One region of the Pseudomonas sp. SDO5215_S409 genome, then DNA from elsewhere that is predicted to be linked to it. Evidence: predicted binding sites of a transcription regulator. Region 1 holds the regulator's gene; each other region holds the start of a gene.
The links. The regulator sigma-54, encoded in region 1, starts transcription at its own class of promoters, with help from an activator protein. The targets are predictions, from matches to a motif close to ANTGGCATNNANNTTGCTNT.
Positions count from the first base shown of each region.

Region 2: the regulator sigma-54 is predicted to act here: its motif matches at 2,902-2,921, upstream of ACW9H9_RS10295 (flagellar basal body rod protein FlgF).
Region 3: the regulator sigma-54 is predicted to act here: its motif matches at 5,811-5,830, upstream of glnK (P-II family nitrogen regulator).

Region 1 covers NZ_JBSVWN010000017.1:70,659-78,722, forward strand. Annotated here, with positions in the region: gene ACW9H9_RS11635 (FagA protein) at 1-16, shown strand, start outside; gene ACW9H9_RS11640 (class II fumarate hydratase) at 9-1,385, shown strand; gene ACW9H9_RS11645 (hypothetical protein) at 1,413-1,856, shown strand; gene ACW9H9_RS11650 (superoxide dismutase) at 1,858-2,469, shown strand; gene ACW9H9_RS11655 (ZIP family metal transporter) at 2,502-3,395, shown strand; gene ACW9H9_RS11660 (HPr family phosphocarrier protein) at 3,428-3,700, opposite strand; gene rapZ (RNase adapter RapZ) at 3,717-4,574, opposite strand; gene ptsN (PTS IIA-like nitrogen regulatory protein PtsN) at 4,577-5,041, opposite strand; gene hpf (ribosome hibernation-promoting factor, HPF/YfiA family) at 5,052-5,357, opposite strand; gene ACW9H9_RS11680 (RNA polymerase factor sigma-54) at 5,433-6,926, opposite strand; gene lptB (LPS export ABC transporter ATP-binding protein) at 7,107-7,832, opposite strand; gene lptA (lipopolysaccharide transport periplasmic protein LptA) at 7,832-8,064, opposite strand, start outside.
Region 2 covers NZ_JBSVWN010000014.1:49,010-57,073, forward strand. Annotated here, with positions in the region: gene ACW9H9_RS10280 (flagellar basal body P-ring protein FlgI) at 1-484, opposite strand, end outside; gene flgH (flagellar basal body L-ring protein FlgH) at 512-1,207, opposite strand; gene flgG (flagellar basal-body rod protein FlgG) at 1,261-2,046, opposite strand; gene ACW9H9_RS10295 (flagellar basal body rod protein FlgF) at 2,118-2,858, opposite strand; gene ACW9H9_RS10300 (sigma-54-dependent transcriptional regulator) at 3,075-4,640, opposite strand; gene phhA (phenylalanine 4-monooxygenase) at 4,906-5,697, shown strand; gene ACW9H9_RS10310 (4a-hydroxytetrahydrobiopterin dehydratase) at 5,805-6,161, shown strand; gene ACW9H9_RS10315 (amino acid aminotransferase) at 6,161-7,360, shown strand; gene ACW9H9_RS10320 (UDP-2,3-diacylglucosamine diphosphatase) at 7,412-8,064, opposite strand, start outside.
Region 3 covers NZ_JBSVWN010000047.1:3,046-11,109, reverse strand. Annotated here, with positions in the region: gene dapF (diaminopimelate epimerase) at 1-431, shown strand, start outside; gene ACW9H9_RS21360 (DUF484 family protein) at 445-1,161, shown strand; gene xerC (tyrosine recombinase XerC) at 1,164-2,063, shown strand; gene ACW9H9_RS21350 (HAD family hydrolase) at 2,060-2,758, shown strand; gene sutA (transcriptional regulator SutA) at 2,824-3,150, opposite strand; gene ACW9H9_RS21340 (secondary thiamine-phosphate synthase enzyme YjbQ) at 3,255-3,680, opposite strand; gene ACW9H9_RS21335 (ammonium transporter) at 3,891-5,231, opposite strand; gene glnK (P-II family nitrogen regulator) at 5,266-5,604, opposite strand; gene ACW9H9_RS21325 (accessory factor UbiK family protein) at 6,025-6,285, shown strand; gene cfa (cyclopropane fatty acyl phospholipid synthase) at 6,338-7,450, opposite strand; gene ACW9H9_RS21315 (LysR family transcriptional regulator) at 7,677-8,064, shown strand, end outside.

The DNA of each region.
Region 1 (8,064 bases):
ATCTTCCGATGAGTAACACCCGTATCGAACGCGACAGCATGGGCGAACTGAACGTGCCCGCCGAGGCCCTCTATGGCGCCCAAACCCAGCGCGCGGTGAACAACTTTCCCACCAGCCACCAGCGCATGCCCGCGCCGTTCATTCGTGCGCTGATCCTGGCCAAGGCGGCGGCGGCCAAGGCCAATATCGAGCTCAACCAACTGAGTGCTGGCCAGGGCAAGGCGATCGTCGATGCTGCCCAAGGCCTGTTGGAAGGCGACTTCATGCAGCATTTTCCGGTGGATATCTTCCAGACCGGTTCCGGCACCAGTTCCAACATGAACGCCAACGAGGTCATCGCCACGCTGGCCAGCCGCTTGCTGGGCGAGCCGGTGAACCCCAACGATCACGTCAATTGCGGACAAAGCAGCAACGACATTATCCCGACCACCATCCACGTCAGCGCGGCGTTGGTGCTGCATGAGCAAACCCTGCCTGCGCTGCTGCACCTGGTGCAGGTGATCGAACGCAAGGCTGAAGAAGTGCACGGTTTCGTCAAGACCGGCCGTACCCACCTGATGGACGCCATGCCCGTGCGGATGAGCCAGGTGCTAAACGGCTGGGCCCAGCAGCTCAAGGCCAATATCGCGCATTTGCAAGACTTGCTGCCCAGCCTGCAAGCGCTGGCCCAGGGCGGTACGGCGGTGGGCACGGGCATCAACGCGCATCCGGAGTTCGCTGCACGTTTCAGCCAACACTTGAGCAGTCTGACCCAGGTGAAATTCACGCCGGGTGTCAACCTGTTTGCCCTGATTGGGTCCCAGGATACTGCCGTCGCGGTGTCCGGGCAGCTCAAGGCCATCGCTGTAACGCTGATGAAAATCGCCAACGACCTGCGCTGGATGAACTCTGGTCCGCTTGCCGGCCTTGGTGAAATCGAGCTGGAAGGTTTGCAGCCGGGTTCTTCGATCATGCCGGGCAAGGTCAACCCGGTGATTCCCGAAGCCACGGCCATGGTGGCGGCGCAGGTGATCGGCAACGACACAGTGATCACGATCGCTGGCCAGTCCGGCAACTTCGAACTCAACGTGATGTTGCCGATCATCGCGCAAAACCTGCTTGGCAGCCTGGAGTTGCTGGCCAACTCCAGCCGTTTATTGGCTGACAAGGCCATCGCCAGCTTCAAGGTCAACGAGGCCAAGCTCAAGGAAGCGCTGTCGCGCAACCCGATTCTGGTGACCGCGCTTAACCCGATCATCGGTTACCAAAAGGCCGCGCAAATCGCCAAGACGGCCTACCAGCAAGGCCGGCCGGTGATTGAGGTCGCCCTGGAATATACCGACCTGCCGCGCAGCCAACTGGAAGTCCTGCTGAACCCGGAAAAACTCACGGCCGGCGGCGTGTAATTACCCACTCTGCTTTGGAGGTTCACCATGGAGCACTGGAAACGCACGATCGAGCGCGCCAATCGCTGCTTTATGAACGGCGAATTGGTCGATGCGCGCGAGCATTACCTGCAAGCCCTGGCCCTGGCGCTTGTGTTGTTCGAGCGCTGGGCGGATGCCGACGAAGCAGTGGCGGCCTGCGTTATTTCTCACCACAACCTGGCGGACCTGCACATGCGTCTTAACCAGCCAGAGGAAAGCGCGGAGTACCTCTGCGCCATCCACCAACGGTTGCTTCAGACCCTGCAAGACACCCGCCTGAGCCCGCAATTGCGTGAAGCGGCGTTGCGCCAGAGCAGCAAGACCTACGTCGAACTGCTCAATTTCATCAGCGAGCACGGCGAGTACCCGCGTACCCATCGCCTGCTGGGCAACCATGCGGCGCAGCCCGAGGCGTCGACCCGCAACAGCCCTTCCTACGGAGCACATTGATATGACCTACACCTTGCCGGCTTTGCCCTACGCCTACGATGCCCTGGAACCGCATATCGATGCGCAAACCATGGAGATCCACTACACCAAGCACCACCAGACTTACATCAATAACCTCAATGCGGCGATCGAGGGCACCGAATTTGCCGGCTGGCCCGTGGAGAAACTGGTGTCCAGCGTCCAGCAATTGCCTGAAACGTTGCGCACGGCGGTGATCAATCAGGGCGGTGGGCATGCCAACCATTCGCTTTTCTGGGCGGTCATGTCGCCCAAGGGCGGTGGCAAGCCCGATGGTGCTTTGGGTCAGGCGATTGACGAGCAATTGGGCGGCTTCGAACGTTTCAAGGAAGCGTTCACCAAGGCGGCCTTGACGCGTTTTGGCAGCGGTTGGGCCTGGCTGAGCGTCACGCCGCAAAAGACCCTGGTGGTGGAAAGCAGCGGCAACCAGGACAGCCCGCTGATGAACGGTAATACGCCGGTGCTGGGGTTGGATGTCTGGGAGCACGCTTATTACCTGCTGTATCAAAACCGTCGCCCCGAATACATCAATGCGTTCTATAGCGTCGTCAACTGGCCGGAAGTCGCTGAACGTTATCAGGCCGCGTTGGCCTGAACCCCCACCTACAACAAGATCTAAGGCTGACTATGGGCACGGAAACACTGGCGATCAGCAGCGTGCGAATGTTTCGTTATGCGTTTGGCTCGCTGTTGATGTTGGCAGGGACTGCATTGCTGGTGGCCAAAGGCATGGCCTGGCTGGAGCTGGAGCCGCGTATGTTGCGGGCGCTGCAAGGCGGCGCCATTTGTGCGCTGGGCACCGCATTGGGTGCGGTGCCGGTGTTGGTGATTCGCCGAATGCCCCAGGCGTTAAATGATGCCTTGCTGGGTTTTGGTGCTGGCGTGATGCTGGCTGCCACGGCGTTTTCGCTGATCGTGCCCGGTATTGCTGCCGCTGAGCACCTTGGGCTGGCCCCTTGGGGCGCAAGCGGGTTGGTCAGTTTTGGCATTATGCTCGGTGCCTTCGGCCTGTATCTGGTGGACCGCAAAGTGTCAGGCACCACGCCTGAGAGGCGGTTGGAAAGCCCCGAACGTGCGGTCATTGCTCCACGAATCTGGTTGTTTGTCGCGGCCATCATTGCCCACAACATTCCCGAGGGCATGGCTGTCGGCGTATCGGCGGGGGGCGGCATGCCCGGTGCCGACAGCCTCGCCATGGGCATTGCCTTGCAGGATGTACCGGAGGGCCTGGTGATTGCGTTGGTACTGGCCGGGGCAGGGATGTCGCGGGTCAAGGCGTTTCTGATTGGGGCGGCGTCGGGTCTTGTCGAGCCTTTGTTCGCCGTGCTGTGTGCCTGGCTTGTCACCCTGGCCGAGGTGTTACTGCCGCTGGGCCTGGCGCTGGCCGCTGGGGCGATGTTGCTGGTGGTGACTCATGAAGTCATTCCCGAGTCCCGGCACAATGGCCATGAAAAGCTTGCGAGCCTGGGACTGTGTATCGGGTTCTGCTTGATGATGGTGATGGACACGGCGCTGGGATGACGCCGTTTTAGCCCTGGCCTTTGAGGGTGGCGTTACTCACCCTCGTCAAAAAAGTTGTTGATCAACGCCACCAACGCGTTCATCGCTTCGACTTCCTGCTCGCCTTCGGTCTTCAGATGAATGGTGGTGCCCTTGCCAGCGGCCAGCATCATCATTGCCATGATGCTTTTGCCGTCGACCATGGAGTCTGGTGAGCGCCCCGCACGAATCTGGCAAGGAAACTGCCCGGCAACGCCGACGAACTTGGCCGAAGCACGGGCGTGCAAACCCAATTTGTTGATGATTTCAATTTCCAGAGCGGGCATCGCGGGGGTGTTCCTTTCAGATGAGGTCGCGGTGGCGAACCTGGACATTCTTGAGGGTTTGCTGCAACAACTGGCCAATGCGTTCGGTCAGGTAGACGGAGCGGTGATGGCCGCCGGTGCAACCAATGGCGATGGTGACATAAGCGCGATTACTGGCCGCAAAGCGGGGCAGCCATTTGAGCAGGTAGCTGGAAATGTCCTGGAACATCTCCTCGACATCCGGTTGCGCGGCCAGGTACTCGGCCACGGGCGCATCCAGCCCCGACTGTTCCCGCAGCTCGGGTTTCCAGTACGGATTGGGCAGGCAGCGCACGTCAAACACCAGGTCGGCATCCACCGGCATGCCCCGTTTGAAGCCGAAGGACTCCACCAAAAAGGCGGTGCCGGGCTCTGGCTGGTTCAACAGGCGCAGCTTGATGGCATCGCGCAGTTGATACAGGTTCAGGTCCGTGGTGTTGATCTTGAGGTCGGCCAGATCAATGATCGGCCCGAGCAGGCTGGTTTCGTCCTCGATGGCTTCGGCCAGCGAGCGATGAGGACTGCTCAGGGGGTGGCGTCGGCGGGTTTCGGAGAACCGCTTGAGCAGGGTTTCTTCGTCGGCATCCAGGTACAGCACGTCGCAATGGATGTGCTTGGCGCGCACCTCGGCCAGCAACTCGGGAAAGCGCGTGAGGTGGCTGGGCAGGTTGCGGGCGTCGATCGAGACAGCGACCAGCGGTTGCGCCAGTTCGGTATGGATCAGGGCGCGTTCTGCCAGCTCCGGCAAAAGGCCCGCGGGCAGGTTGTCGATGCAGTAGAACCCGTTGTCCTCAAGCACATTGAGGGCGGTACTTTTACCCGAGCCAGAGCGGCCGCTGACGATGATCAAACGCATGATTACTGCCCGTTTTGTTCATCCAGGACAACGTGGTAGAGCGCCTCGTTGGTGGCGGCGCTGCGCAGTTTGTCGCGTACTTCCTTGCGGTCAAGCATGCTGGCGATCTGCCGAAGCAGCTCCAGGTGCGCATCGGTGGCAGCCTGCGGGACCAGCAGCACAAACAGCAGGTCGACCGGGGCGCCATCAATGGCGTCAAAATCAATGGGTGCGTCCAGGTGCAGCAAGGCGCTCACCGGGGCTTCGCAGCCTTTAAGGCGGCAATGGGGAATGGCGATGCCGTTGCCAAAGCCGGTCGAGCCGAGCTTTTCACGGGCGATCAGAGCCTCGTACACCTCTTGCATTTCCAGCTCAGGCACTTCGCGGCTGATCAGGTTGGCAATTTGTTCGAGGGCTTTCTTTTTACTGCCGCCCGGCGCGTTCACGAGGGAACGGCCGGGGGTCAGGATGGTTTCAAGTCGGATCATGGGGGGAGAGTTAACGACCCGTGCCTTGCAGCAGGCTCAGGTTCTTTTCCTTATGCTTTTTGAGTTGGCGATCAAGCTTGTCGGTGAGCAAGTCGATTGAGGCATACATGTCTTCGTGCTCGGCGTTGGCGACGACTTCACCCCCGGGGATCTGCAGGGTCGCTTCAATTTTCTGCTGAAGCTTGTCGACCTTCATGATGACCTGCACGTTGGTGATCTTGTCGAAATGCCCCTCGAGCCTCTTGAGCTTCTGCTCGACGTAGTCGCGCAGCGGTGGAGTGACTTCTACATGGTGTCCACTGATGTTGACTTGCATACAGCTTCTCCTTCGTTGCCAGTGCATAAAGCAGCAGGCCGGGGTGCCTGCTGCCGGAACGCTATGGCGAACCCGTCACATCAAACGCTTGCGCTCGCTGGAAGGCGCGATCCCGAGGGATTCGCGATACTTGGCGACCGTGCGACGGGCTACCTGAATGCCTTGTGCCTCCAGTAAACCAGCGATCTTGCTGTCACTCAACGGCTTTTTCTGATTTTCCGCTGCAACCAGTTTCTTGATGATTGCGCGGATCGCCGTGGACGAGCATTCGCCGCCTTCGGAGGTACTGACATGGCTGGAGAAAAAGTATTTCAGCTCATAAATACCCCGTGGGGTATGCATGAATTTTTGCGTGGTTACCCGGGAAATCGTCGATTCGTGCATGCCCACCGCTTCGGCGATGTCGTGCAAGACCAGCGGTTTCATGGCTTCGTCGCCATATTCCAGGAAGCCGCGCTGGTGCTCGACGATCTGGGTGGCCACTTTCATCAGGGTTTCGTTGCGGCTTTGCAGGCTCTTGATGAACCAGCGGGCTTCCTGCAACTGGTTGCGCATGAAGGTGTTGTCGGCGCTGGTGTCGGCGCGGCGCACGAAGCCTGCGTATTGCGGGTTGACCCGCAGGCGTGGCACCGATTCCTGGTTCAGTTCCACCAGCCAGCGTTCGTTGTCCTTGCGCACGATCACGTCTGGCACTACGTACTCGGCTTCGGTGGACTCGATTTGCGAGCCGGGACGCGGGTTGAGGCTTTGTACCAGCTCGATGACGTGACGCAGGTCATCTTCCTTGAGCTTCATGCGGCGCATCAACTGGCTATAGTCGCGGCTGCCCAGCAGGTCGATGTAGTCGGTCACCAGGCGTTGCGCCTCGCTCAGCCAAGGCGTCTTGGCGGGCAGTTGACGCAGTTGCAGCAGCAGGCACTCACCCAGGTTACGGGCGCCGATGCCGGCCGGTTCAAATTGTTGGATGCGGTGCAGGACGGCTTCGATTTCGTCCAGTTCGATGTCCAGTTCCGGGTCGAAGGCTTCGAGAATTTCCTCGAGGGTTTCGTCCAGGTAACCCTGATTGTTGATGCAATCGATCAAGGTGACGGCGATCAGGCGGTCGGTGTCCGACATGGGGGCCAAATTCAGCTGCCAGAGCAGGTGGCTTTGCAGGCTCTCGCCGGCAGACGTGCGGGTGGTGAAGTCCCATTCGTCGTCATCGTTGCTTGGCAGACTACTGGCGCTGGTCTGGTAGACGTCTTCCCAGGCGGTGTCCACAGGGAGCTCGTTGGGAATGCGCTCGCCCCATTCGCCGTCCTCGAGGTTGTCCACCGTCGGGGCGGTTTCCTGGTAGGAGGGTTCCTGTACGTCGGTGTTGGGCTTTTGCTCGATGTTGTCGGCCAGGGGGTCGGCGTTATCGAAGTCGTCGCCTTCTTCCTGACGTTCGAGCATCGGATTGGACTCCAGGGCCTCCTGGATTTCCTGTTGCAGGTCCAGGGTCGACAATTGGAGCAGGCGGATGGCCTGTTGCAGCTGCGGGGTCATCGTCAGCTGCTGGCCCATTCTCAGGACTAGCGATGGTTTCATGGCAGGGGCTTAACACCTTATTCGCCGGCGCAGTGCGCCATCCACGACAGGGCGCGTGAGCGCCAAACATAAGCAAATTATATGCCTGATATCGGGGGCCTTGCCTAGAGCGCGGTAACAATAAAAACACTGAGGTTTTTATCGCGCGCGCTCCAGTGTGCAGGGCCTCATACCATGGTGTTACAGGCGGAACTCGTGCCCCAGGTACACTTCCTTGACCAACTGGTTGGCCAGGATGGTGGCGGAGTCGCCTTCGGCAATCAGCTGTCCATCGTTGACGATGTACGCGGTTTCGCAGATATCCAGCGTCTCGCGTACGTTGTGGTCGGTGATCAGTACGCCGATGCCCTTCGCCTTGAGGTGATGGATGATCTGCTTGATATCGCCTACGGAGATCGGGTCCACACCGGCGAAAGGTTCATCCAGCAGGATGAATTTCGGCGCCGTGGCCAGGGCGCGGGCGATTTCCACGCGACGACGTTCGCCGCCGGAAAGGCTCATGCCGAGGTTGTCGCGAATGTGGTTGATGTGGAATTCCTGCAGCAGGTTTTCCAGCTCTTGCTTGCGCCCGGCGTGGTCGAGTTCCTTGCGGGTTTCCAGGATCGCCATGATGTTGTCCGATACCGACAACTTGCGGAAGATCGACGCTTCTTGAGGCAGATAGCCGATACCTGCGCGCGCACGACCGTGCATTGGCTGGTGGCTGACGTCCAGGTCGTCGATCAGCACACGGCCCTGGTCTGCCTGAACCAGGCCGACAATCATGTAGAAACACGTGGTCTTGCCGGCACCGTTGGGGCCGAGCAAGCCGACGATCTGGCCGCTGTCGATCGACAGGCTGACGTCGCGCACGACCTGACGGCTTTTATAGGCCTTGGCCAGATGCTGGGCTTTTAGGGTTGCCATTACTCGGCCTTCTTCTTCGGCTGGATAACCATGTCGATACGTGGACGTGGCGCGGTCACTTTGTTGCCGTTGGCGCGACCCGCCTGGGCAACCTGCTTCACGGTGTCGTAGACGATTTTCTCGCCTTCGGTGGTGTTGCCGTCATTGACGACCTTGGCTTTGTCGATCAGCACGATGCGGTTTTGCTGGGCATGGTACTGGATGGTCAGGCCGTAGCCTTTGACCGGCACCG
Region 2 (8,064 bases), on a different contig from region 1:
GCCCGGCAGACGGCACGTTGACGGTGATCTTGGAACCGTCGCGGCCCTCGGCGTCAAACCCGCCCACCACCAGGTTGCCCTGGGCGATGGCGTAGACGTTGCCGTCGATACCTTTAAGCGGCGTCATCAGCAACGTGCCGCCACGCAGGCTTTTGGAGTTGCCCATGGACGACACGGTGATGTCGACCACCTGGCCCGGCTTGGCGAAGGGCGGCAAGTCCGCGCTGATCGACACCGCTGCCACGTTTTTGAGCTGCACGTTGCCCGACCCCGGCGGCACTTTGATGCCGAACTGCGACAACATGTTGTTGAAAGTTTGCAGGGTAAACGGGGTCTGGGTGGTCTGGTCGCCCGTGCCATTAAGCCCCACAACCAGGCCGTAGCCGATCAACTGGTTGGTACGCACCCCGGAAATGCTGGCGATGTCTTTCAACCGCTCGGCCTGGGCGCCTGCGCTCAGGGCCAGCAACAACACGGCGGCCATCAGCTGTTTAAGGTTCAAAGTAATCACCTAGAAAGGGAACAGCGGGCTAAGGAAGAAACGGTCGAACCAGCCCGGCTGGCTGGCGTCGGCAAACGAGCCCGTACCCGAATAGGTAATGCGCGCATCGGCAATACGTGTGGACGGCACGGTATTGTCAGTGGAGATGTCATCGGCGCGAACCATGCCGGCGATGCGCACCAGTTCGTCGCCGGTGTTGAGGGTCATCCACTTCTCGCCGCGCACGGCGATGATGCCGTTGGGCAACACATCGGCCACCGTCACGGTGATCGAACCGGTCAGGCTGTTGCCCTGCCCTGCCGCGCTCTTGCCGTTGGTGGCGCGGTCACCGCTGTAGCCAGCGTCCAGGCTCAGGTCGCCACTGCCCAGCGGGTTGTTGGTGTTGGGCGCGCCGCCAAACAGCGAGGTCAGACCAATGCTGGTCTTGCTGGTCTTGCCGATCTGCGAGTTGGCGTTCTTGCTGGCCTGGGTCTTTTCGTTAAGGGTGATGGTGATGATGTCACCGACCCGGAACGCCTTGCGGTCGCTGTACAGGTTCTGCTCAAAACCGGCCTGGTAAATCGAGCCATTATTGGCCGCAGCCGGCAACGGCGTGCGCGGCAGCACCGGCGCATAGTACGGGTCATTGGGCTTTGGCGTCGGGGCCACACAGCCCGCGAGCACAGCGATCCCACTCAATGCCAGAACAGAAACATAGCGATTCATGACCCATACCTCACGGTGTTGCAGGCGCGCTCAAAAGCGCGCCAAAGACTTGGTTACAGATTCTGCGTTACGAACGAAAGCATCTGGTCGGCGGTGGAGATCACCTTGGAGTTCATCTCGTAGGCGCGCTGAGTGGTGATCATGTTGACCATCTCTTCCACGGTGCTCACGTTGGAGGTTTCCAGGGTTTGTTGCAGGGTGGTGCCAAAACCGTTCAGGCCTGGCGTACCGATTTGCGGCGCGCCGCTGGAGGCGGTTTCCAGGAACAGGTTGTTACCAATAGCTTGCAGGCCGGCCGGGTTGATGAAGTCGGCGGTTTGCAGGTTGCCGATCACTTGGGAGGCCGGGTTGCCCGCCACGGTGATCGACACGGTGCCATCGGTGCCGACAGTGAAGTTCTTGGCATCGGCGGGCACCACCACGGCAGGCTCCAGGGCAAAGCCGCTGGCGGTAACGATCTGGCCGTTGGCGTCCAGGTGGAATGTACCGTCACGGGTATAGGAGGTGGTGCCGTCCGGTTGCAGGATCTGGAAGAAACCACGGCCGTTCACCGCCATGTCCAGTGGCTGGTTGGTTTGTTGCAGGTTACCGGCCGTGAAGTTCTTCTGGGTGCCGACGATTTGCACACCGGTGCCCAATTGCAGGCCCGACGGCAATTCGCTGTCCTGGGTGGACTGGGCGCCCGGCTGACGTTTGATCTGGTACAGCAGGTCCTGAAACTCGGCGCGGTCGCGTTTGAAACCTGTGGTCGACACGTTTGCCAGGTTGTTGGAAATGGTGGTCAGGTTGGTGTCCTGGGCGGACAAACCGGTTTTGGCAACCCATAGAGCCGGAAGCATGCTGTTTCTCCTTCGTGCGCCTGTCTGGGCGCCGCGCTGCAAAATTTAGTGTTCAGTCAATGACGCTGCGATCAACTCATCTGCAGGACGCGCGTCATGGCTTGGTCGTCTTCCTTGGCGCTGTTCATCATTTTGATGTGCAGCTCGAACTGTTTGGAGAGCGCCAGCACAGCCGTCATTTCTTCGACGGCGTTCACATTGCTCGCCTGCAAGAAACCCGACGTCAGTTTGACGTTGGCGTCCGCCTGGGCGGGCTGGCCGTCCTTGGTGTGGATGGCGCCGTCCAGGCCTTTGGTCATGTTCTTGACGTCGGGGTTGACCAGCTTGATGCGGTCCACTTCGGCCATCACCCGTGGGCCTTCGCCCATGGCGCGAATGCTGACAGTGCCGTCTTCACCCACTTCGATTTGTTGCTGAGGCGGTACGGCAATCGGGCCGCCGTTGCCCATCACCGGCATGCCATTGCCGGCCCGCAACACGCCCAGTGCATCGACGTTCATGCTGGCGGTGCGCACGTAGGCTTCTTTGCCGTCCGGGGTTTGCACGGCAATCCAGCCGTTTCCGCTCACCGACACGTCAAGGTCGCGACCGGTTTCAATCATGGCGCCGGGGGCAAAATCCGTGGCGGGCCGTTCGGTCATCGCAAAGGCCCGCGCCGGAAAGCTGTCACCAAACACCGGCATCGAACGCGCCTGCTCCAGGTCACGCTGAAAACCGTTGGTGGAAATGTTCGCCAGGTTGTTGGCATGAGCCTTCTGCGCCAGAGCATTCTGGCTGGCACCGGTCATTGCCACATACAAGTACTTGTCCACGCTCATTCCTCTTTCTGACGGAGGCTTGCCGCCCGCCGCTGCGTTGGCAAGGCTTAAGCAATTTGCGAACCAACTTTTTCAAATCCGCAAAACCCCAATCAGGACGGGGGTTTCGCGCACAAGGCGGCGGCAGGCTTGCCAGCAAGAGACGGAAAAACGGCGGACTTATGCCGCCTGCGGCAAATGGGGTCAAGCCCGCCCCTGTCCTGCGGGCCGCTAACGCGCCTGAGGCTTGAGCACTTCGTGATCGCGCAGTTTGTTGGCGATGGTGGTGTGAGACACGCCCAGGCGCTTGCCCAACTGGCGGCTGCTGGGATGCTCGGCATACAGGCGCTCCAGCACGGCTTTCTCGAAACGCCCGACAATCTCCTCCAACCCGCCCTCCAGGGAAAAATCGCCAAGCGGCTGACGCACGCCATAGTCCGGCAGCCGGATGTGTGCGGCCTTGACCGTGCCGCCCTCACACAGCGAAACCGCCTGGAACAACACGTTTTCCAACTGGCGCACATTGCCCGGCCAATGGTAATGACTGAGCCGCTCCATCGCCGCGGGCGCGAGTTTAGGCAGTGGGCAGCCGATCAACCGGCTGGCCTGATCCAGAAAGTGCTCGACCAAAGGCGCCAACCCATCGAGGCATTCGCGCAGCGGCGGGATATGCAACGACAGCACATTCAAGCGGTGATAAAGGTCCTGGCGAAACTCGCCACGGGCGCACAGCTCGGACAAGTCCACCTGCGTGGCGCAAATCACCCGTACGTCCAGGTACACCTCTTCATCACTGCCGACACGACGAAAGCACCCGTCCTGCAAAAACCGCAGCAACTTCACCTGCAACCGTGCGCTCATTTCCCCCACGCCATCGAGAAACAACGTACCGCCCGCCGTCAGTTCCAACAGCCCGAGCTTGCCCTCTGCCCTGGCCCCCTCGAAGGCACCGGGGCCGTAGCCAAACAGTTCCGTTTCAGCCATGGACTCCGGCAACCCCGCGCAATTGAGCGCCATCAACGGCGACTGCCCGCGCGGGCTGGCCAGGTGGCAGGCGCGTGCCAGCAGTTCCTTGCCGGTGCCGGTTTCGCCTTCTATTAACAGCGGCGCGTCCAGCGGCGCCATGCGCCGGGCCTCGCGCACCACGGCGGCCATCACTTTGGAGCTTTGGAAGATACTGTCGAACCCCCGCAGCTCCTGCTTGCGCACGTTGTAGATCCGCTCCCCCACGCGGTCGGCCCGGTGCAAGGTCAGCACGGCGCCGGCCATGGCTTCGCTGTCGTCGTGCTCCGAAGACTGCAACGGCGCGATGTCAGCGAGAAACACGTCGCCCTTGACCTTCACCCGCAACCCGTTGATCCGCGACTTACTGCCGCGCACCAGCTCCGGCAAGTCGAAGTCCTCGGCGTAGCGCGACAACGGAATGCCCGGCACTTCATCCACCCGCACCCCGAGCAACTGCGCCGCCGCACGGTTGGCGGCCACGATGGAGCCGCCCATGTCGATAGACAGCACCGGAAACTCCAGCGCACCCAGCAGCGCATTCAGCTCCATGTGCCGACGCTCACTGGGCATCAGCCCTACGCGCTTCACGCCAAATACCCCGGCAATCGCCTCAAATTGCGGACGCAAGGCCTGGAACTGCATGTTCACCAGGTTGGGGCAATATAGGTAAATCGCGTTGCCGTGTTCACCGCCGACCTCGCCCTTGGCAACGTTGACGCCGTACTCCACCAGCAAGTTGAGGATGTCCCGCAGGATGCCGATGCGATTCTGGCAATGCACTTTGATACGCATGAAAAGAGCTCAAATAGAGGTAGGCGCCGCGGCTTTTTGCCGTAGGACGCGAATAATCGTCAAGATTATGTGACAGCGACTCGGCAGCTTAAACCGAAAAATCAACCCGCGCAGCGTGGGGCGGCGTAAACGTAACGAATTCTTTACGAAAAACGGAGACTTTTCCTACGCATCACGGCGCAGGTGACTGGATTCCCGACCGGGGCGGCGTATCAATAGGCCTGTCGCAGCACACAACAAGAATGACGGCCCGCAGGAGAACAGCATGAAACAGACGCAGTACGTGGCACGCGAGCCCGACGCGGATGGCTTTATCCACTACACCGCAGAAGAGCATGCGGTGTGGAACACCCTGATCACCCGTCAGCTCAAAGTCGTCGAGGGCCGTGCCTGCCAGGAATACCTGGATGGCATCGATAAGCTCGGCCTGCCCCATGACCGCATCCCGCAACTGGGCGAGATCAACCAGGTGTTGGCCGCCACCACGGGCTGGCAAGTGGCCCGTGTGCCGGCGCTGATTCCCTTCCAGACCTTTTTCGAATTGCTCGCCAGCAAGCAGTTTCCGGTCGCGACGTTTATTCGTACCCGCGAAGAGCTGGATTACCTGCAAGAACCGGACATTTTTCACGAGATCTTCGGCCACTGCCCACTGCTGACCAACCCCTGGTTCGCTGAATTCACCCACACCTACGGCAAGCTCGGCCTGGCGGCGACCAAGGAACAGCGTGTGTACCTGGCACGCCTGTACTGGATGACCATCGAGTTCGGCCTGGTGGACACCCCCCAAGGCCGTCGCATCTATGGCGGCGGCATCCTGTCCTCGCCCAAGGAGACGGTGTACAGCCTCTCCGATACCCCGGAGCACCAGGCCTTCGACCCGCTGGAGGCCATGCGCACGCCGTACCGCATCGACATCCTGCAACCGCTGTACTTCGTGCTGCCCGACCTCAAGCGCCTATTTGAAGTGGCGCAGGAAGACATCATGGGCATGGTCGAACGCGGCATGCAGTTGGGCCTGCACGCCCCCAAATTCCCGCCCAAGCCCAAGGCGGCCTGAGCCGTACCTTTGGCGGCCAGGTGAACCTGTTCCCTGGCCCCGCGTTGCTTTAGGGTGACGCCACTGGCGACCGTTTTTCCAAACATTCGATTTTCAGGAAACCCCACATGACCACGTTGAACCAAGCCCACTGCGAAGCCTGCCGCGCCGACGCCCCGCAAGTCAGCGACGACGAATTGCCGCTGCTGCTCAAGCAGATCCCCGACTGGAACATTGAAGTGCGCGACGGCGTGATGCAGTTGGAAAAGGTCTTTTTGTTCAAGAACTTCAAATTTGCCCTGGCGTTCACCAACGCCATGGGCGACATCTCCGAAGCCGAAGGCCATCACCCAGGCCTGCTCACCGAGTGGGGCAAAGTCACCGTGACCTGGTGGAGCCACTCCATCAAGGGCCTGCACCGCAACGACTTCATCATGGCCGCGCGCACCGACGACGTGGCCAAGGTGGCCGAGGGCCGCAAGTAATGCATTTTGACGCCGTTGGCCGTGTGCCCGGGGACCCGATTCTCGGGCTCATGGACCTGTATGCCCAGGACGCCAACCCGAACAAATTCGACCTGGGCGTGGGCGTGTACAAGGACGACCAGGGCCTGACGCCGATCCCGCGTGCGGTCAAGCTGGCCGAGCAGCGCCTGGTGGAGCAACAGACCACCAAGACCTACATCGGTGGCCACGGCAATGCCGCGTTTGGCACCTTGATCAGCCAACTGGTATTGGGCGCCGACTCGCCGCTGCTGAGCGAACGCCGCGCTGGCGCCACCCAGACCCCGGGCGGCACCGGCGCGCTGCGCCTCTGCGCCGACTTCATCGCGCACAACCTGCCGGGGCGCGGCGTGTGGTTGAGCAACCCGACCTGGCCGATCCACGAAACGATCTTTGCCAAGGCCGGGCTTCAGGTCAGCCATTACCCTTACGTTGAGGCCGACAACCGCCTGGATGTGCCCGCCATGCTCGCCACCCTGGCCAAAGTGCCCGAAGGCGACGTGGTGCTGCTGCACGCCTGTTGCCATAACCCCACCGGGTTTGACCTGTCTCAGGACGACTGGCGCCAGGTGCTGCAAATTGTGCGCAAGCGCAAGCTGCTGCCGCTGATCGACTTTGCCTACCAGGGGTTTGGTGATGGCCTGGAGCAGGACGCCTGGGCGGTGCGCCTGTTTGCCAGCGAATTGCCCGAGGTGCTGATCACCAGCTCCTGCTCGAAAAACTTTGGCCTGTACAGCGACCGCGTGGGCGCGCTGATCGTGTGTGCGGCCGACGCCGAAAAGCTGACCGACATCCGCAGCCAACTGGCGTTGACCGCGCGCAACCTGTGGTCGACGCCGCCGGACCATGGGGCGGCAATCGTCGCCACCATCCTGGCAGACGCCGAACTCAGAGCGGTGTGGAGCACGGAAGTCGAAGCCATGCGCTCACGCATCGCGCAGCTACGCGCGGGGCTGGTCGACGCGTTGGCGCCCCATGGCTTGTCGGAACAGTTCGCCCATATTGGTGCGCAACGCGGGATGTTTTCCTATACCGGCTTGAGTGCAGACCAGGTGAAACGCCTGCGCGACAAACACAGCGTTTACCTGGTCAATTCGGGGCGGGCGAACGTCGCCGGGATTGACGCGAAACGCCTGACGCAACTGGCCGACGCCATCGCTGAAGTGTGCGCACCCCGCTGAGAAAACCCGGCCCAACCTGTGGGAATTGCGCCTGGCGCGCCCACAGGTTTTTTACCCGGCGACCCCTTCGGCCTGGAACTGCGCCTCTTTCGCCTGCGCATCCGCCAGCCGGTACAGCTCGATCTGCCCGTCCCAGTGCTCGATCAACGCCGTGCACGACTCCACCCAATCTCCGCAATTGAGGTAGTCCACCTCGCCGACCTTGCGGATTTCCGCATGGTGAATATGCCCGCAGACCACGCCGTGCAGCTCGCGCTTGGTCACTTCGTGGGCGATGGCCTCTTCAAAGTCGCTGATGAAATTGACCGCCGTCTTGACCTTGTGCTTGAGGTACGCCGACAGCGACCAGTAGCCATAGCCATAGCGCGCCCGCCAATGATTCAGCCAGCGGTTGAGCGTCAGGGTGAACTCGTAGGCCGAGTCGCCCAGGAACGCCAGCCAGCGGTGGTAGCGGGTGATCACGTCGAACTGATCGCCGTGGATCACCAGCAGGTGGCGACCGTCGGCGGTCACATGCACGGCCTCGTCCACCAACTGAATGTTGCCCAGGATCAGCTTGGAGTAGCGCCGCAGGAACTCGTCGTGGTTGCCGGTGACGTAGATCACCTCGGTGCCGCGCTTGCTCATGGTCAGCAGGCGGCGGATCACGTTGGTGTGGGCCTGGGGCCAATACATGCCGCCACGCAGTTTCCAGCCGTCGATGA
Region 3 (8,064 bases), on a different contig from region 1:
CCAGCGAACAGGCCCTGAGCTACTCGGTGGACGTGGACGGCCAGCCCGTCGAACTGGCCGCCGTGTCCATGGGCAACCCGCATGCGGTGCTGCGCGTCAGCGATATCAACAGCGCGCCGGTTCACGCACTGGGGCCGAAGATCGAACACCACCCGCGCTTTCCGGCGCGGGTCAATGTGGGCTTCCTGCAGGTCATCGACCGTTCCCGTGCGCAACTGCGCGTGTGGGAACGCGGTGCCGGTGAAACCCAGGCCTGCGGCACCGGTGCCTGCGCCGCCGCCGTGGCCGCGATCAGCCAGGGCTGGATGGACTCGCCCCTGTTGATCGACCTGCCCGGCGGACGCTTGTCCATCGAATGGGCAGGCCCCGGCCACCCGGTGAAAATGACCGGCCCGGCCACACGCGTATACGAAGGACAGGTTCGTCTATGAGTGAGCGAAGCCAATGACCGACAAGCCTCAAGCCCCCGCCCCAGCATCCCCGAGCGACAGCCTGGAGGCCGCTGCCGTCGCGGCGTACCTTGAGGCTCATCCAGACTTCTTCGTCGAGCACGAAGAACTCTTGCCCGCCTTGCGCATTCCCCACCAGCGCGGCGACACCGTGTCGCTGGTGGAGCGGCAGATGAAGATCCTGCGCGAGCGCAACATCGAAATGCGCCACCGGCTCTCGCAGCTGATGGACGTGGCCCGCGACAACGACCGCCTTTTCGACAAGACCCGCCGCCTGGTGCTGACGTTGATGGACGCCAGCAGCCTGGAAGAAGCGGTGATTGCCGTGGAAGACAGCCTGCGTCAGGACTTCCAGGTGCCGTTCGTGAGCTTGATCCTGTTCAGCGACAACCCGATGCCGGTGGGTCGCTGGGTCAGTGGCAGCGAAGCGCAGACCGCCATCGGCGGGCTGTTGTCGGAAGGCAAAACCGTGAGCGGGATCTTGCGCGAGCATGAACTGGACTTCCTGTTCGGCGCCGAACAACGCAAGCAAATCGGCTCCACCGCCGTGGTCGCCCTCAGCCATCAAGGCCTGCACGGCGTGCTGGCCATCGCCAGCCGTGACCCCGCGCACTACAAAAGCTCGGTGGGCACGCTGTTCCTGAACTACATCGCCGAAGTATTGGGCCGCGTGCTGCCCCGCTTCACCAGCGCCCTGCGCGCGGTGCGCTAGCCATGGAACGGCAACTGGACGCCTACTGCGCGCACCTGCGCAGCGAGCGCCAGGTGTCGCCCCACACGCTGGACGCCTACCGGCGGGACTTGAACAAAGTCCTGGCGTTTTGCGAAAAACAACAGATCGCCAGCTGGCAGGCCCTGGACATCCAGGGCCTGCGCAGCCTGGTCGCGCGCTTGCACCAGCAAGGTCAATCGTCGCGCAGCCTGGCGCGGCTGCTGTCGGCCGTGCGCGGCCTCTATCACTACCTGAACCGCGAAGGCCTGTGCGACCACGACCCGGCCAACGGCCTGGCCCCGCCCAAGGGCGAGCGGCGCCTGCCCAAGACCCTCGACACTGACCGTGCCCTGCAACTGCTCGACGGCGCGGTAGAGGACGACTTCCTGGCCCATCGCGACCAGGCCATCCTGGAGCTGTTTTATTCCTCAGGCCTGCGCCTGTCGGAGCTGACCGCCCTCAACCTGGATCAACTGGACCTGGCAGACGGCCTGGTGCAAGTGCACGGCAAAGGCAGCAAGACCCGCGTCTTGCCCGTGGGCCGCAAGGCCCGCGACGCCTTGCAGCTGTGGCTGCCGTTGCGCGCCCTGAGCAACCCGCCGGACGAGGCGGTGTTTGTCAGCCAGCAGGGCCGACGCCTGGGGCCGCGGGCCATTCAGTTGCGGGTGAAAGCGGCGGGCGCGCGCGAGCTGGGGCAAAACCTGCACCCGCACATGCTCAGGCATTCGTTCGCCAGCCACTTGCTGGAGTCGTCCCAGGACCTGCGCGCGGTGCAGGAACTGCTCGGCCACTCCGACATCAAGACCACGCAGATCTACACCCATCTGGACTTCCAGCACCTGGCAACGGTGTACGACAGCGCCCATCCACGGGCCAAACGCAGTAAGGGCGACGACTCATGAGTATCAAGCTGATCACCTTCGATTTGGACGACACCCTCTGGGACAACGTGCCCGTCATCATCAGCGCCGAAGCGTCGATGCGCGAATGGCTGGCCGTCAACGCCTCAAAAGTCGGCGACCTGCCGCTGGAGCGCTTCGCCGCGTTGCGCCAGCAGACGGTGCAACGCCATCCAGAGCTCAAATACCGCATCAGCGTGTTGCGCCACCGGGTGTTGATGTACGCGTTTGAAGAGGCCGGTTATCCACAGCCCCTGGCGACGGAAATGGCAGACGCAGGCTTTGAAGCGTTTATCCAGGCCCGCCACCAACTGACGGTGTTCCCCGAGGCCGAACCGATGCTGCAAGCGCTGCGCCAGCACTACCTGCTGGGGGTGATCACCAACGGCAACGCCGACGTGCAACGGGTGGGCCTGGCTCACCACTTTCACTTCGCCCTGCGCGCCGAAGACCTGGGCATCGCCAAACCCGATGCACGGCTGTTCCAGGAGGCGCTGCAACGCTCGGGTGTGGAGGCCCAAGAGGCAGTGCACATTGGCGACCACCCGGGGGACGATATCGCTGGCGCCCAGCAGGCGGGGTTGCGTGCAGTGTGGTTCAACCCCGGCGGCAAAGCCTGGACAGCGGACCACCGGCCGGACGCCGAGATTGGCAACCTGAACGAACTGCCCGACCTGCTCGCCCGCTGGAACGGCTGAGCAAACGCCGCCCATGAAAAAGCCCGCAGCGACGGCGGGCTTTTTCGGCAAGCGGGCAGCGGGCCTCAGATAGGGCGGCTGCCGTACTTGTTATCGGGCTTCTTCGGTGGATCGGCCACCACGTTGGCCTCGACTTCCTGCACTTTGCCGCCTTTAGCGAGGAATTCTTCCATCGCACGGGCCAGCGCATCGCGCTCTTTGTTCTTGGCTTCAACGCTTGGCAGCTCATCCACCGAAACGGCAGCCTTGGCCTTGCCCTTGGCGGTCGGCGCCGGGGCGTCATCACCACCGTCGTCCTCGGCCACGTCTTCGGCGGCGGCCTCAAGGCCTTCTTCAGCTTCGTCTTCGTCGCCTACTTCGAGGTCGTCGTTTTCCAGATCATCGTCGCTCATGTTCTACCTCATGACTTGCGAAAAGCAGATTAGTTATAGCCCAGCTTCGCCGACTGTCGAAGGCTGCCGGGAAAAAATCAACGTCCACGAGAATAACCCGTGGCTTATGCCTCTTCACCGTGCAAGGTGGCGAGGACTTTACGAGCACCGCCATGATCACGGTGCTCGCCCAGATAAACACCTTGCCAGGTCCCCATCGCCAAGCGGCCGGCCCTTACCGGCAAACTCAGCTGGCAGCCCAGGAGACTGGCCTTGAAGTGCGCCGGCAGGTCATCGGGGCCTTCGTCGTTGTGTTCAAACCCCGCCTTGCCTTGCGGCACCAGCGTGTTGAAAAACCGCTCGAAGTCACGGCGAACCGCCGGGTCGGCATTCTCGTTGATGGTCAACGAGGCCGAGGTATGTTGCAGCCATAAATGCAACAGGCCCACCCGGCAGGCCTGCAGTTGCGGCAGGCCGGCGAGCAACTCGTCCGTTACCAGATGAAAGCCCCGGGGCTTGGCCCGCAGGGTTATCACGGTCTGTTGCCACATACAGATCTCCTGCCATCGGCGCGCATTCTAGCGCGCTCTGGAAAAAAACAAAGTGCCGAATACGCCCACATGGCTGTAAGACATTCGCACGCTCAAAAGTGCCGCGCCGATCCCATCACAAACGCGGCCAAAAAACCCATACACCTTTAGCCGCAGACAAACGCCAGACAAAAAAATGCCCGGCAAGCCGGGCATTTTTTTAACGCAGGCTTACAAGTTGTAACCGCGCTCGTTGTGTTCGGCCAGGTCCAGGCCAACCGCTTCTTGCTCATCGCTCACACGCAGACCCATGACGGCGTCCAGTACCTTGAGGATGATAAAGGTCACGATCGCGGTGTAGATCACCGTGAAGCCCACACCTTTGACTTGAATCCAGACTTGCGCACCGATGTCGGTGGTCGCGGCGTTGAAGCCACCCAGCGACGGGGCGGCGAACACGCCGGTCAGGATCGCGCCGAGGATACCGCCGATACCGTGCACGCCAAAGGCGTCCAGGGAGTCGTCGTAGCCCAGTTTGCGTTTGAGGGTGGTGGCGCAGAAGAAGCACACCACGCCTGCCGCCAGACCGATCACCAGCGCGCCCATCGGGCCCACGGTGCCTGCGGCCGGGGTGATGGCGACCAGGCCTGCAACCACGCCCGACGCAATTCCCAGCGCGCTTGGCTTACCGTGTGCGATCCACTCGGCGAACATCCAGCCCAGCGCGGCCGCGGCGGTCGCGATCTGCGTGACCAGCATCGCCATGCCAGCGGTGCCGTTGGCGGCTGCGGCCGAACCTGCGTTGAAGCCAAACCAGCCGATCCACAGCATGGCAGCGCCGATCAGGGTGTAACCCAGGTTGTGCGGGGCCATCGGGGTGGTCGGGAAGCCTTTGCGCTTGCCCAGTACCAGGCACGCCACAAGGCCTGCTACACCGGCGTTGATGTGCACCACGGTGCCGCCCGCGAAGTCCAGCACGCCCCAGTCGCCCAGCAACGAGCCCGGACCGCCCCACACCATGTGGGCGATCGGTGCGTAGACCAGGGTGAACCACACGCCCATGAAGATCAGCATCGCGGAGAACTTCATGCGCTCGGCGAACGCACCGACGATCAGCGCCGGGGTGATGATCGCGAAGGTCATCTGGAAGGTCACGAACACGGCTTCAGGGAACAGTGCCGCCGGGCCTGTGATGCTGGCAGGGGTCACGCCCGAGAGGAACAGCTTGGACAAGCCGCCGACAAACGAGTTGAGGTTGACGACGCCCGCTTCCATGCCCGTGGTGTCGAACGCCATGCTATAGCCGTAGACGAACCACAAGATAGTGATCAGACCGGTGATGGCGAAGCATTGCATCATCACCGACAGAATGTTTTTGGAGCGCACCATGCCGCCGTAGAACAGCGCCAGGCCCGGGATGGTCATAAACAGCACCAACGCGGTGGAGGTAAGCATCCAGGCCGTGTCACCCGAATTGAGGACGGGCGCCGGGGCTGGATCCGCCGCCATGGCCAGGGCGGGCATTACGAGGGACAACAGGGCTCCTAGCCCTGCGAATTTACGCAGAGTCATATTGTTTTCTCCTGGGGCTTGGGGGTTTGGCGGCTTAGATTGCGTCGGTATCGGTTTCGCCGGTACGGATGCGAATAGCCTGTTCCAGATTGACTACAAAGATCTTGCCGTCACCGATCTTGCCGGTGTTGGCGGCCTTGGTTATCGCCTCGATAACCCGGTCAAGATCCTTGTCGTCAATGGCGACATCAATCTTCACCTTTGGCAGGAAATCGACCACATATTCCGCGCCGCGATAAAGCTCGGTGTGGCCTTTCTGCCGACCGAAGCCTTTGACCTCAGTAACGGTAATGCCCTGCACGCCGATCTCGGACAACGACTCGCGTACATCGTCCAACTTGAACGGCTTGATGATGGCAGTGACTAGCTTCATGAAAACTCTCTCCCGAATTGGTGGACTTGCCCCAGGAAAACAAACCCGTCTCAAGTCTAAGCGCAGTGCCTGGCTTTGTAACGCTTCGTCGCCTTGGCCATTGCCATCGCGACGCTCGCTAACCACTGGTGACGAAACATGTACCCGGACCAACGGCGCACTGCATTCGTCACAGCGACTGCATCAGTGCATGGGTCATGATCGTCTAAGCAGAAACCTTGCCAGCTCCGCAAAAACCATTGAAATCAGGTGTTTGCCCTGCACCGCCCAGCGACGGGGCGCGTGGAACGCCAATTCGCGCACAAAAACGGTGCGCACCCGCCAACCCCCCTGCGCGAAAAACGTGCGCGGGCGAATGGAAAAAGTCGATAAATGCCCCGTGATACACTGCGGCCCGATTGTTTTTCCGGACTATTGCCCATGCTCGCGCCCAAAGATCTTCTCGACACCCTCAGCGGCCACGCCTCGCGCCTGTTCAACGGCGACACCGCGTTGCCCCGCCATGAAATCGAAAGCCAGCTCAAGGCCCTGCTGCAAAGCGGCTTCAGCAAACTGGACTTGGTCAGCCGGGAAGAATTTGATAGCCAGATGGTCGTACTGGCCCGCACCCGCGCGCGCCTGGAGAGCCTGGAGGCCAAGGTGGCGGAGCTCGAAGCGCGCCTGGCGCCTGCCGCCGAATGACCCCGGCAGGGGCAACGACGGTGTAACCCGCCTGCCCCGTTACGTACCGTTGTCAGCTCACCCGCTGATAACCGCCCACCAGGCCTTTTTTTGACAACACCCACTGCCACAGCTGGATATCCCGCGCACGAAAGGCCCCCGCGCAGGACAGCAGGTAGTAACGCCACATGCGGTAGAACCGCGTGCCAAACATCTGGGCGAACTCAGGCCACGCCGCCTCGAAGTTTTCACACCAGGCCATCAACGTCTTGTCGTAGTCGGCACCGAAGTTGTGCAGGTCCTCGGCCACGAACAAACCATCCAGGGCATCGCCAATCTGGCCGATCGACGGCAGGTCGCCATTGGGAAAGATGTACTTGTCGATCCACGGGTCCGGCGCGCCGCTGCGCTGGTTCTTGCCGATGGTGTGCAGCAGGAACAGGCCATCGTCCTTCAGGCAACGGTGCGCCACTTCCATATAGGCCCGGTGATTCTTGCGCCCCACGTGTTCAAACATGCCGACGCTGGCAATGTGGTCGAATGGCTCGTCCACATCGCGATAGTCCTGCAGGCGGAACTCGATCGGCAGGTGGGCGTATCTCAAGCGCCCCCAGTCGGCCTGCTCCTTGGAGATGGTCACGCCCACACACTCCACACCGTAGTGCTCGGCCGCGTGCGACATGAAACTGCCCCAGCCGCAGCCGATGTCCAGCACGCGCATGCCGGGCTTGAGCCCAAGCTTCTTGCAGATCAGGTCCAGCTTGGCGAACTGCGCCTGCTCAAGGGTGGTGGCGTCTTTCCAGTAGCCGCAGGTGTAGGTCATGCGCGAGTCGAGCATGCGCGCATAAAAGTCGTTGCCCAGGTCGTAGTGTTGTTCGCCGACCTGCCAGGCGCGCTTGCGGTTTTGCAGGTTCAGGAAGCGGGAGCAGAACGCGTGAAACAGCAACGTGGCGGGGTTGGCCTGCTCGACCACCCCGGAGCGCAGCAGCCGAAAAAAGAAGTCATCCAGTAGCTCGGCGTCCCACCCGCCGTCCATGTAGTCCTCCCCAAGGCCCAGATTGCCTTTGGCCAGGGCCAGGTCGAGCGTGCCGTTGTGGTGCAATTGCATATCGGCGGCCGCCGGGCCGTTGACCTCGATCTGTGCCTGCGCCAGCAACTGCCTTACAAACCGCTCCCCCTGGGACAGCTCATCGGTATCGGAAAAAGATTGATGTGTCTTGTTAAGCACGATTGCTCTCCACCCATGGTGTTGCCTTTCATACCCGCGAGAAGTCTGGCCACTTGGTCTTGAGCTGGGCCTTTCACATTAACTCCGGTACTGCCCCCGAACAGATGTAACAAATCTTATCCAGCCGATTTTTAAAGATATAATGAATTAATATTATCGAAATCATGCAAAATCGGAATGAATGATGGACATCAGGGCCCTGCGTTATTTCGTCGAAGTGGTGGACCAGCAGAGCTTCACCAAAGCCGCTGCCCAACTGCACCTGACCCAGCCGACCGTCAGCAAAATGGTGCAGCAACTGGAATCGAGCCTGGGCCTGACACTGCTCGACCGCGTGGGCAAAAGCTTCACCCTGACCGACGCCGGCCTGATCGTGCTCAAGCGCGCCAAAGAAATGATCGCGCTGCACGACGACATGAACACGGAGCTCAAAGACCTGCAGCAAGTGGAGCTCGGTGCCCTGCGCATGGGCTTGTCGCCCTCCACTCACGTCGCGTTGGCGCCCGTCTTTGCGGCGTACCACGCGCGCTATCCCAAGATCGAGCTGAAGCTGTTCGAGATCGGTGGCAGCA